Regions from separate parts of the Entomobacter blattae genome, predicted to be linked through region 2. Evidence: predicted binding sites of a transcription regulator. Region 2 holds the regulator's gene; the other holds the start of a gene.

Region 1 (4,692 bases), 1.2 Mb from region 2:
AATCACGCAAGCCTGCAGCCTGAACGGCAGTGATATGAACAAACACATCTTTGCCGCCATCTTCTGGCATAATAAAACCGTAACCCTTAGTGGTATTGAACCATTTCACGGTGCCTGTGGCCATTACCGTGTATCCTTTTTAGTAAGCAGCCCCAAGGGGCCTAAATTAACATAACAAGCTATATATTCGCCCTGCCGAGACAAAATGAACATATACCAAACTTTACCCCCACCTTAAAGATGGAGCAGGAAAGTACACTTTCCCTCTATGTTTGTAACACCGAATAACGGTTACGAAAAGTAACAAAAGTATGTTCAGCACACAAAAAACAGTAAAAATACAAAAAGGCCCCAAATAATGGGGCCTTTTCGAAAGGGATAATAGAAAAAAACTAGAAATCCATATCACCCATGCCACCGCCAACACCGGCAGGAACAGGTTTTTTCTCTGGCTTTTCTGCAATCATCGCTTCTGTGGTAACCAAAAGACCGGCTACAGAGGCTGCATCCTGAAGAGCTGCACGCACCACTTTGGTTGGATCGATAATACCAGCCTTCACCAGATCCTTATATTCAAGCTGTTGAGCATCAAAACCAAAAGCATAGTCTTTGCTTTCCAGCACCTTGCCAGCAACAACGGCTCCATCTTCACCAGAGTTTTCAGCAATCTGGCGTAAAGGCGAAGTCAGCGCACGGCGAACAATTTCTACCCCTACGCGCTGATCATCATTGTGAACCTTCAGCTTGGACAACTCAAGAGAGGCACGAGCCAAAGCTGTACCACCCCCAGGAACAATCCCTTCTTCCACAGCCGCACGTGTGGCATGCAGGGCATCATCTACACGGTCTTTACGTTCCTTAACTTCCACCTCGGTAGACCCACCAACACGGATAACAGCAACACCACCTGCCAGTTTAGCGAGGCGTTCTTGCAGTTTTTCGCGGTCATAATCAGAGGTTGTCTCTTCAATCTGGGCCCGAATCTGGCCGCAACGGGCTTTAATGTCGTTTTTGCCGCCATTGCCTTCCACAATTGTGGTGTTCTCTTTATCGATATGAACTTTCTTAGCACGGCCGAGCATATCAAGCGTAACGTTTTCAAGCTTAATGCCAAGGTCTTCACTTACAACCTGGCCACCAGTCAGAATAGCAATATCTTCCAGCATGGCCTTACGACGATCGCCAAAACCTGGGGCCTTAACAGCGGCAATTTTCAGCCCACCACGCAGCTTGTTCACCACGAGGGTTGCCAGAGCTTCCCCATCTACATCTTCAGCAATAATCAGCAATGGCTTGCCAGACTGAACAACACTTTCCAGCAATGGAAGAACAGGCTGTAAAGAAGAAAGCTTCTTCTCGTGAATCAGGATATAAGGGCTATCCAGATCAGCGGTCATCTTCTCGGTGTTGGTAACAAAATAGGGAGAGATGTATCCACGATCAAACTGCATCCCTTCAACAACATCTAACTCGGTATGCAGGCCCTTGGCTTCCTCAACGGTGATAACACCTTCATTGCCCACTTTCTGCATGGCCTGGCTGATCATATCGCCAATTTCTTTTTCACCATTGGCAGAAATGGTTCCAACCTGAGCCGTTTCAGCAGGGGTGGTAATCTTTTTGGTGTTTTTTTTCAGCTGTTCAACAACAACACCGACTGCCTGGTCAATCCCACGCTTAAGATCCATAGGGTTCATGCCCGCAGCAACCGCTTTTGCGCCTTCACGAACGATAGCCTGTGCAAGAACTGTTGCTGTTGTTGTGCCATCACCAGCGATATCGTTTGTTTTAGAGGCCACTTCGCGCACCATTTGTGCACCCATGTTCTCAAACTTATCGGCCAGTTCAATTTCCTTGGCAACAGAGACACCGTCTTTGGTAATACGGGGAGCGCCAAAGCTTTTATCCAACACAACGTTCCGACCTTTTGGGCCGAGTGTCACTTTTACCGCATTGGCCAGAATATCGACACCACGCAGCATACGTTCACGGGCATCACTGCCAAATTTGACTTCCTTAGAGGCCATAATCTTAAAACTCCTAATAAATAGACAAAAGGGAAAATGCTCTTTTCATACCCATAGAGACCCCTCACTTCCTGAAGCAGAACAAGAAGCAGGATCAGGGAATGAATTAGCCAATAATTCCCAGAATGTCGCTTTCTTTCATGATCAGCAGGTCTTCACCGTTAATTTTCACTTCTGTGCCAGACCATTTGCCAAACAGCACGGTATCGCCCGCTTTAACATCCAACGGGGTGACTTTTCCTTCTTCGCTCCGAGCACCGGAACCTACAGCAATCACTTTACCTTCCATAGGCTTTTCTTTTGCTGTATCTGGAATAATAATGCCACCAGCTGTCTTTTCTTCACTATCGAGGCGACGAACCAGTACTCGATCATGCAAAGGACGAAACTTCGTCATAATGGATCAAACTCCACTTTTCTATGGCAGGCTCTTCATGAAGCAGCCTTGCCGGTTAATACGCGCGTCATGCCGCGTTTCTACAAACAAACTTCGCACTTAATTTTGAGGGAGAACGACTTTTAGCACTCTCCTACCTCAAGTGCTATTGTTAGGAAATAATATAGTTCCTCTTTTCTGTCAAGAAAATACTTACCAAAACCTTATCTCTTCCCAACAAAGGGGAAAGCCCCTATAACGGCTAAATAAACATTCCGAGTAGAACGCTCTTCTTCTGGAATATGTTGTACTAAACTCACCCCCCTTCATTTAATCAATGACCGAAAAACCATCATGGTGCTTTGCTCAACCCTGCTACTTCTTTTTTGCAGATTATTCTTAAAAGCATTTCTTGCTATGATGAGCAAAGCTGCCATTTCAAAACCTTTAATCTATGGAGCATTCTATGGGCCAATTTATTACACTTACCGCCGCCGACGGCCATCAACTTAAGGCGTACGAGGCAGGCGTGGGCAACCCTCACAAACTGGTTGTTCTTCAGGAAATTTTTGGGGTTAACCACCATATCCGCGCTGTATGCGATAACTTTGCCAAAGAAGGCTACCACGTTATTGCTCCGGCCATGTTTGACCGTATCAAGAAAGATGTTGAGCTGACCTACGACTCAGAAGATTTCAAGGCAGGCGTTGAAATAGTGACCAAAATCCCCGTAGAAAGCAGCTTAAAAGACATTCAGGCCGCAGCAGAAAAACTGGGGGATGGAAAGAAGGGCATTATTGGCTATTGCTGGGGCGGCTCACTCACCTGGGAGGCAGCAACGACAACCTCCATTTTTTCCGCAGCTTCAGCCTGGTATGGGGCGGGAATTCCCCATAATAAAGACAGAAAAGCCAACTGCCCCGTGCAGATGCATTTTGGGGGTAAAGACACCCATATTCCTATAGAAGGTGTAAAAGAGGTTGAAAAAGCCCATCCGGAAGAAACAGTAGAAGTTTTTATATATCCAGAGGCCGAGCACGGGTTTGGCTGTTCTGAGCGTTCCAGCTTTAATAAGGCGGCCTATACACTGGCCCAGGAAAGAACCCTGAAATTTTTTAAACAATATTTATAGGTTAAACAATGAGGGGAAGCCCCCCTTTCCCCTCAAAGCCTTGGCCCCCAAATTTGGCCCCTAAAATTACCCCCTAAACAAGAAACTACTCTGCCACGCAGGGCTTTAACCCTCGTAATCGGCTCTACAACACCACTAGAGGTGGTTCCAGGGATAAAGCCCTTACTGGCAAACTATAGCCTATCCGTTGGAGCACGAGACTTTGTTATAAGGATCATACCTCAAGGTTATAATGGCCATATCCCCAAGAAATCGTCCCCCTCTACCGTCTTCCTTACCACAAAGGCGGTTTTTTTAGGGAACTCGCTGTAACAGCCCAAGAGAAAGGACGATCCACACAAACACAAAAATATAAAAGCCATATATGCTCAGTAACAATCAACAAATCAGGCAAGCATTCTTTCTTGGTAAGGTGTTTTTAAATACCACAGCACCATCTTTGAGCAGCCAATCATGGAAAACCCATGATGCCACCACCCTATCTTGCGCCAGCTAAGGGCAAAATACCGGTGATGCTATAGGAATCTTCCTAAAACGGAGCAAGGTTCTAAAACCGAGCAAGAAACGAGCAAAAGTTTACTATACAGGGGAGTTCACTATAGGAGAATGTCAACATCCCACTTAAAGCCCCCTCTTTTGACGACTGCTTTGGCTTCAACAGAAAGCTTTAGGGCTATCCATTAAATCTGCATATCCTTCAAATTTGCACCCTATTGCTGTTGCTGTATAGGATTGTAAGCCTCCTTTCAGAAGCCCCCCAAGGGTTAGAAGACCAAAAAATTAGAAGCCCCCAAGAGTTACCGGAAGTTACCAGGAGTTAGAAGATCAGGCGGGGGGGGACTGCAAAAAACGATACCAAATCGGCCTTTCCCCGCGATTGCTCCCCAAGCGGAAGGATCACGGCTTCAACCCATTTGCAGGCCTTCATAAGGGCTGGATCACGCTTTGAAGGAGCGATGATAAGGGCGTGATCAAGAGCATATTCGCACCCCAGCTGACATACGCTTCAAGGGTTGGTCCAAGCGGGGAAGCACAGCCTCAATCAGCTTGCGGGCATTGGCAATATTGGCGTGCAGGGTTTTTATGACAACAAACCCTTTGCTCCCCTCATATTTCATTGCCTATTTTACAGCACACGACCAGCTATGGTTTGCAGT
Region 2 (4,692 bases):
ACCAGGATCGGGTAATGGTTTTTTTTCTGCATTATCAAACTGCAGAGACATATGGGGGCACCTGCTTTAATATTAAGAGCAATATAGAAATTGCATCTGTTCATTTATTCCTTGGCTATGCCCATTTAACAGAAAAACAGACTTTAAAAAATAAAAAATATCTTGAACCCGCTATTTAATAGGAATGTTTTATTGGTTTAACAATTTTTGTGGTTTTTGTTTTGTGCCACTCATTTCTGCCATATTCATCAATCTGGACAAATTCTTCATCTGTTAACTCTATTTCAGCAGCTCTGGTATTACTCTCTAAATGCTGTGGATTAGACGTACCAGGAATAGGAATAATGGCTGGAGAGCGCCTTAATAACCATGCTAAAGATAACTGTCCCGGTGTAACTTTTTTACGCCTAGCCATTTCTACCAGCACAGACTCCCTGCCATTCTCTCCTTCCAGAGACCCTGCTGCCAACGGCGCCCAGGGAATAAAACCAATACCGTTATCCTCGCAATATTGTAATACATCTTCTGAGTGACGGTTGACGAGATTATAACGATTTTGCACGGTCGCCACCGTAAAATACTGGGAAGCCCGCTTGATCATCTCCACTGAGACTTCGGATAACCCCCCATAAAGAATAAGCCCTTCAGCTTGTAAATCCCCCATCAGCTGGAACTGCGCCTCAGGCGGAACATCTATTCCCACCCGATGAAGTTGCCATAAGTCAATACGCTCCACCTTAAGCCTGCGCAGGCTCATCAGCACGCATTGACGAAGATAGTCTGTATTACCAATAGGCCGCCAAATATTGGGGCCATGCCGGGTATGCCCCCCTTTGGTGGCAATAATCAGCCCTTTAGGATAGGGATATAATGTTTCTCGAATGAGCTCTTCGCTCACAAAAGGACCATAGCTATCGGCGGTATCAATAAAATTAATCCCCAGCTCTTGGGTCTTCCTTAAGGTTGCCTTTGCCTGCTCTATGTCGGGGGGATAGCCCCATATCCCCTTGCCTGTTATCCGCATAGCCCCAAAGCCTAGCCGGACAATATCCAGCTCCTCTCTCACACGGCTATCGGTGCGTAGGCGATAAGTGCCGGCTTTTGTTGCATCAGGAAGAGCTTCTTTTTTGATATCACCCAATTTCTTATTCCAATCCATATTCTGTCATACGTTAATTCTGGTATACACTAATCATTGATTAAAATTTATAGTGATTAAAATTTATTCCCAATATTTTCTTCTTTATTAAAGAGATATTGGGATTTGTCTGAAATACCGCAACAAGCAACACGACCTTTATTCCAGAAACCGCCCTAGCAGACGGGCCGTATAGTCTACAACAGGGATAATACGACCATAATTGATGCGCGTAGGGCCAATCACGCCGATTGCCCCTACGATACGGTTTTGCTTATTGCGTGCAGGAGCAACAATGGTTGCCACACCTGAAACCCCAAACAAGCTACTTTCTGCCCCGATAAATATTCTAACCCCATCGGATTCCTCGACCAGATCCAAAAGTTGAAGCATAATTTCCTGTGTTTCTAAACGCTCAAACAAGAGCTGAATGGTCGAAAGCTTTTCCAGTTCGGTAATATCTGTCAGCAAGCTTCCTTGCCCTTTAATAAATAATGTGCCCCCTTTATCCCCATCGGCCCAGGTGGCCAGACCACTTTCCACAACATTCACCGCCAATTGATCAAGTTCTGTCTTGTTGGCTGCCATTTCTTCTCCCACAAGCAAGCGTAACTCCGCCAAAGTCAGCCCTGAAAAGCGGGAGTTAAGGTAGTTACTGGCCTGTGCTAAGGCTGAAGGCGGAGAGCCTGCCGGAATTTCGATGACACGGTTCTCTACCTGCCCATCTGTATTGACCAAAACCACCAATGCCCTTTGTGCACTTAAGGGAATAAACTCAATATGTTTAATTGTTCCCTCTCCTTTAGGAGCAACAACCAACCCTGCTGCTGAAGACAGGCCAGCAAGCATGCCTGAAGCCTCAGAAAGCAAATCTTGTAAGGAACGCCCTTTACTGTTAAGGGCCTGGGCGATCAGCTTTTGCTCTTGCTCGCTCACCCCCCCTAATTGGAGCAACCCATCGACAAACAAACGCAGGCCTTTATCTGTGGGCAAACGCCCAGCCGAAACATGCGGGGCAAAAAGCAAGCCACTTTCTGTCAGCTCGGCCATAACATTACGAATAGTGGCAGGAGAAAGAGAAACGGAAAGCCGCTCGGAAAGGGTTCGAGAGCCAATCGGTCCCCCCGTTTCGAGATATTCTTCTACAATTTCGCGTAAAATAGCAGCAGACCTGGTATCCAGCCCCAAAGAGGATAAATACTGGCTTTTATTTTGTATCCACCCACCTCTCTCTTTTCTGTCCGACATATGCTCTCCACCTTGCCCAATCACGTCGTGTTTTGCCCTTTATAAAATGGGCATCTCTTTACAGGTTATTTTTCCGGAATAAAAAAGGGCGTTACTTTAATCCCTTTGCATAACAATCTCTCTGCATAACCCTTTTTCTGTATATCACTTCAATGTAAGTTCATCCCACTCAATGTAAGCTTACCCAACCAGTTTTAAATATTCCCTATCTCTATAAAATTGACAATCAATAAACCCTTTTTTCAGCCAAAGCGGCCCACTCCCTTATAATTTCCCTTTGCTTTCACTTTTTTGTTGGCTTATGTGTATTACGGTTTTCTACACTAACATATAAAGGGTTTATAATGCGTTTTTCTGGCCGCGCGCGCAATGCACTCCGTCCTGTTTCCATTGAACCGGGCTTTGCCCACCATGCAGAAGGCTCTGTTTTAATCCGCATGGGAAACACTGAAGTCATTTGTGCTGCTACAGTAGAAAACAAGGTGCCCCCTTTTTTGCGTAATCAGGGCCTAGGGTGGGTTACCGCTGAATATGGCATGCTCCCCCGATCTACCCATACGCGCACCAACCGCGAAGCGGCCAAGGGCAAGCAATCTGGCCGAACCCAGGAAATACAACGCCTTATCGGCCGCTCCCTCAGGGCTGTTGTTAATCGTAAGCTGATGGGAGAGATGACCATAACGCTGGATTGTGATGTTATTAATGCTGATGGAGGTACCCGTTGCGCCTCTATCACCGGGGCGTGGGTGGCTTTACATTTGGCTTTTGATTCCCTTCTCCAGAAAAAAGCCCTACAACACCATCCCATAACAGGGCAAATTGCTGCTGTTTCTTGTGGGCTAGACACTCACGGACCACTGCTCGACTTAGACTATCAAGAAGATAGCTCAGCTGCCACAGACGCCAATTTTATTCTTACAGCGGATAACAGAATTGTCGAAATCCAGATGACTGCCGAAGAAAAACCCTTTAGCAGCACAGAAATGCACTCTCTCCTTGCACTGGCCCAAGAAGGCACACAAAGTCTTTTCACCTACCAGAACAAAGCTTTGCACGCAGAAAAATCCCGTAAGACAGCCTAACACCCCACTCACTGTACCCGTTTCTGCTTTTTAACTCCTAGAATGGCTTTATCCTATGCTTAGCTCGTACCAGCGCCTAACACGGGGAGAAACCCTTGTTCTTGCCAGTCACAACAAGGGAAAACTACAAGAATTTAATAGCCTTCTCTCCCCTTATGAAATCACCGTTGTTTCCGCAGGCTCCCTTAATCTAGCAGAGCCTGATGAAACAGAAACAACATTTGCCGGCAACGCTTTGCTTAAAGCCCACCATGCAGCCCAAGCCACAAATCTGCCGGCCTTGGCCGATGATTCTGGCTTTTGTGTTGCAGAACTTGATGGACAACCGGGCATTTATTCAGCCCGATGGGCTGGCCCCAACAAAGATTTTTCCTTTGCCATGCATCGTATCCACACGCTTTTAAAAGGAAAGGAAAAGAGCCGGGCCTGGTTTTCTTGCGTATTATGCCTCTATTGGCCCCAAGGCCCCGCCTATAGTTTTGAGGGCCAGGTTAATGGCACTTTTGTGTGGCCACCCCGTGGGGATAAGGGCCATGGATACGATCCCGTCTTTCAGCCAGAGGGATATGACAAAACATTCGCAGAAATGCCTGAAGCGGAAAAAAATGCCCTTAGCCACCGCTTTCTTGCTTTTGCCCAACTCCGTAAACATAGTCTCCCACTCCTCTAACAAGCTTTCATGCCTCTTGTCATAATAGGCATTAACATCGCGCGAGAAGGGCCTAATACTCAGCCTTAATGACCTCTAAGGAGCGTTCTTTAAGGTTGTTCTCTCCAAGAAACCTTCCCACTTGATAGGGCAACGAACAGACACGCACTCTTTAAGAGAAAGCCGCTATATTTTGCTGCCTCCCTTTCATAAGAAGAGAGAATAGCCACCTTCTGCTAGCCCCTCTCGTAAAACTCTCTTTTATTAAGAGAAACATACAGCTCTATGGCTGCCCTAATACCCCCCTCCCTTAAGATAGGGTGTTATTCATCAATATTGGGGCGATTAGGCATAAAAGCAGGAAGAAATATTAAAGAGGCAACCAACGTACAAGCAAGGGATAATAACAACATACGCCCCATACTTGCCGTGCCAGGATGATGGGACGCTGCCAACGACCCAAATGCCGACCCTGTTGTTAAAGCCGAAAACAAAACGGCCCGTGCGGTTGGAGAAGAAAGGGGGTTCTTAATGGCTCGTCCCCAGTTCATGGCAAAATAAATATTAAAGGAAAC

Evidence for each region. The regulator HrcA, encoded in region 2, represses chaperone genes, less so after heat shock. The targets are predictions, from matches to a motif close to GTTNGCACTCNCNNNNNGNGAGTGCNAAC.
Region 1: a site for HrcA is predicted at 2,546-2,574, ahead of groES (co-chaperone GroES). Genes of this name have one in related genera too.

Annotation. Positions count from the first base shown of each region.
Region 1 covers NZ_CP060244.1:1,490,929-1,495,620, reverse strand. Annotated here, with positions in the region: gene JGUZn3_RS06615 (cold-shock protein) at 1-124, opposite strand, end outside; gene groL (chaperonin GroEL) at 393-2,027, opposite strand; gene groES (co-chaperone GroES) at 2,134-2,424, opposite strand; gene JGUZn3_RS06600 (dienelactone hydrolase family protein) at 2,870-3,535, shown strand; gene JGUZn3_RS06595 (hypothetical protein) at 4,507-4,653, opposite strand; gene JGUZn3_RS06590 (S-methyl-5'-thioadenosine phosphorylase) at 4,662-4,692, opposite strand, start outside.
Region 2 covers NZ_CP060244.1:315,777-320,468, forward strand. Annotated here, with positions in the region: gene JGUZn3_RS01375 (penicillin-binding protein 1A) at 1-51, opposite strand, end outside; gene JGUZn3_RS01380 (aldo/keto reductase) at 176-1,141, opposite strand; gene hrcA (heat-inducible transcriptional repressor HrcA) at 1,298-2,386, opposite strand; gene rph (ribonuclease PH) at 2,731-3,468, shown strand; gene rdgB (RdgB/HAM1 family non-canonical purine NTP pyrophosphatase) at 3,524-4,138, shown strand; gene JGUZn3_RS01400 (MMPL family transporter) at 4,441-4,692, opposite strand, start outside.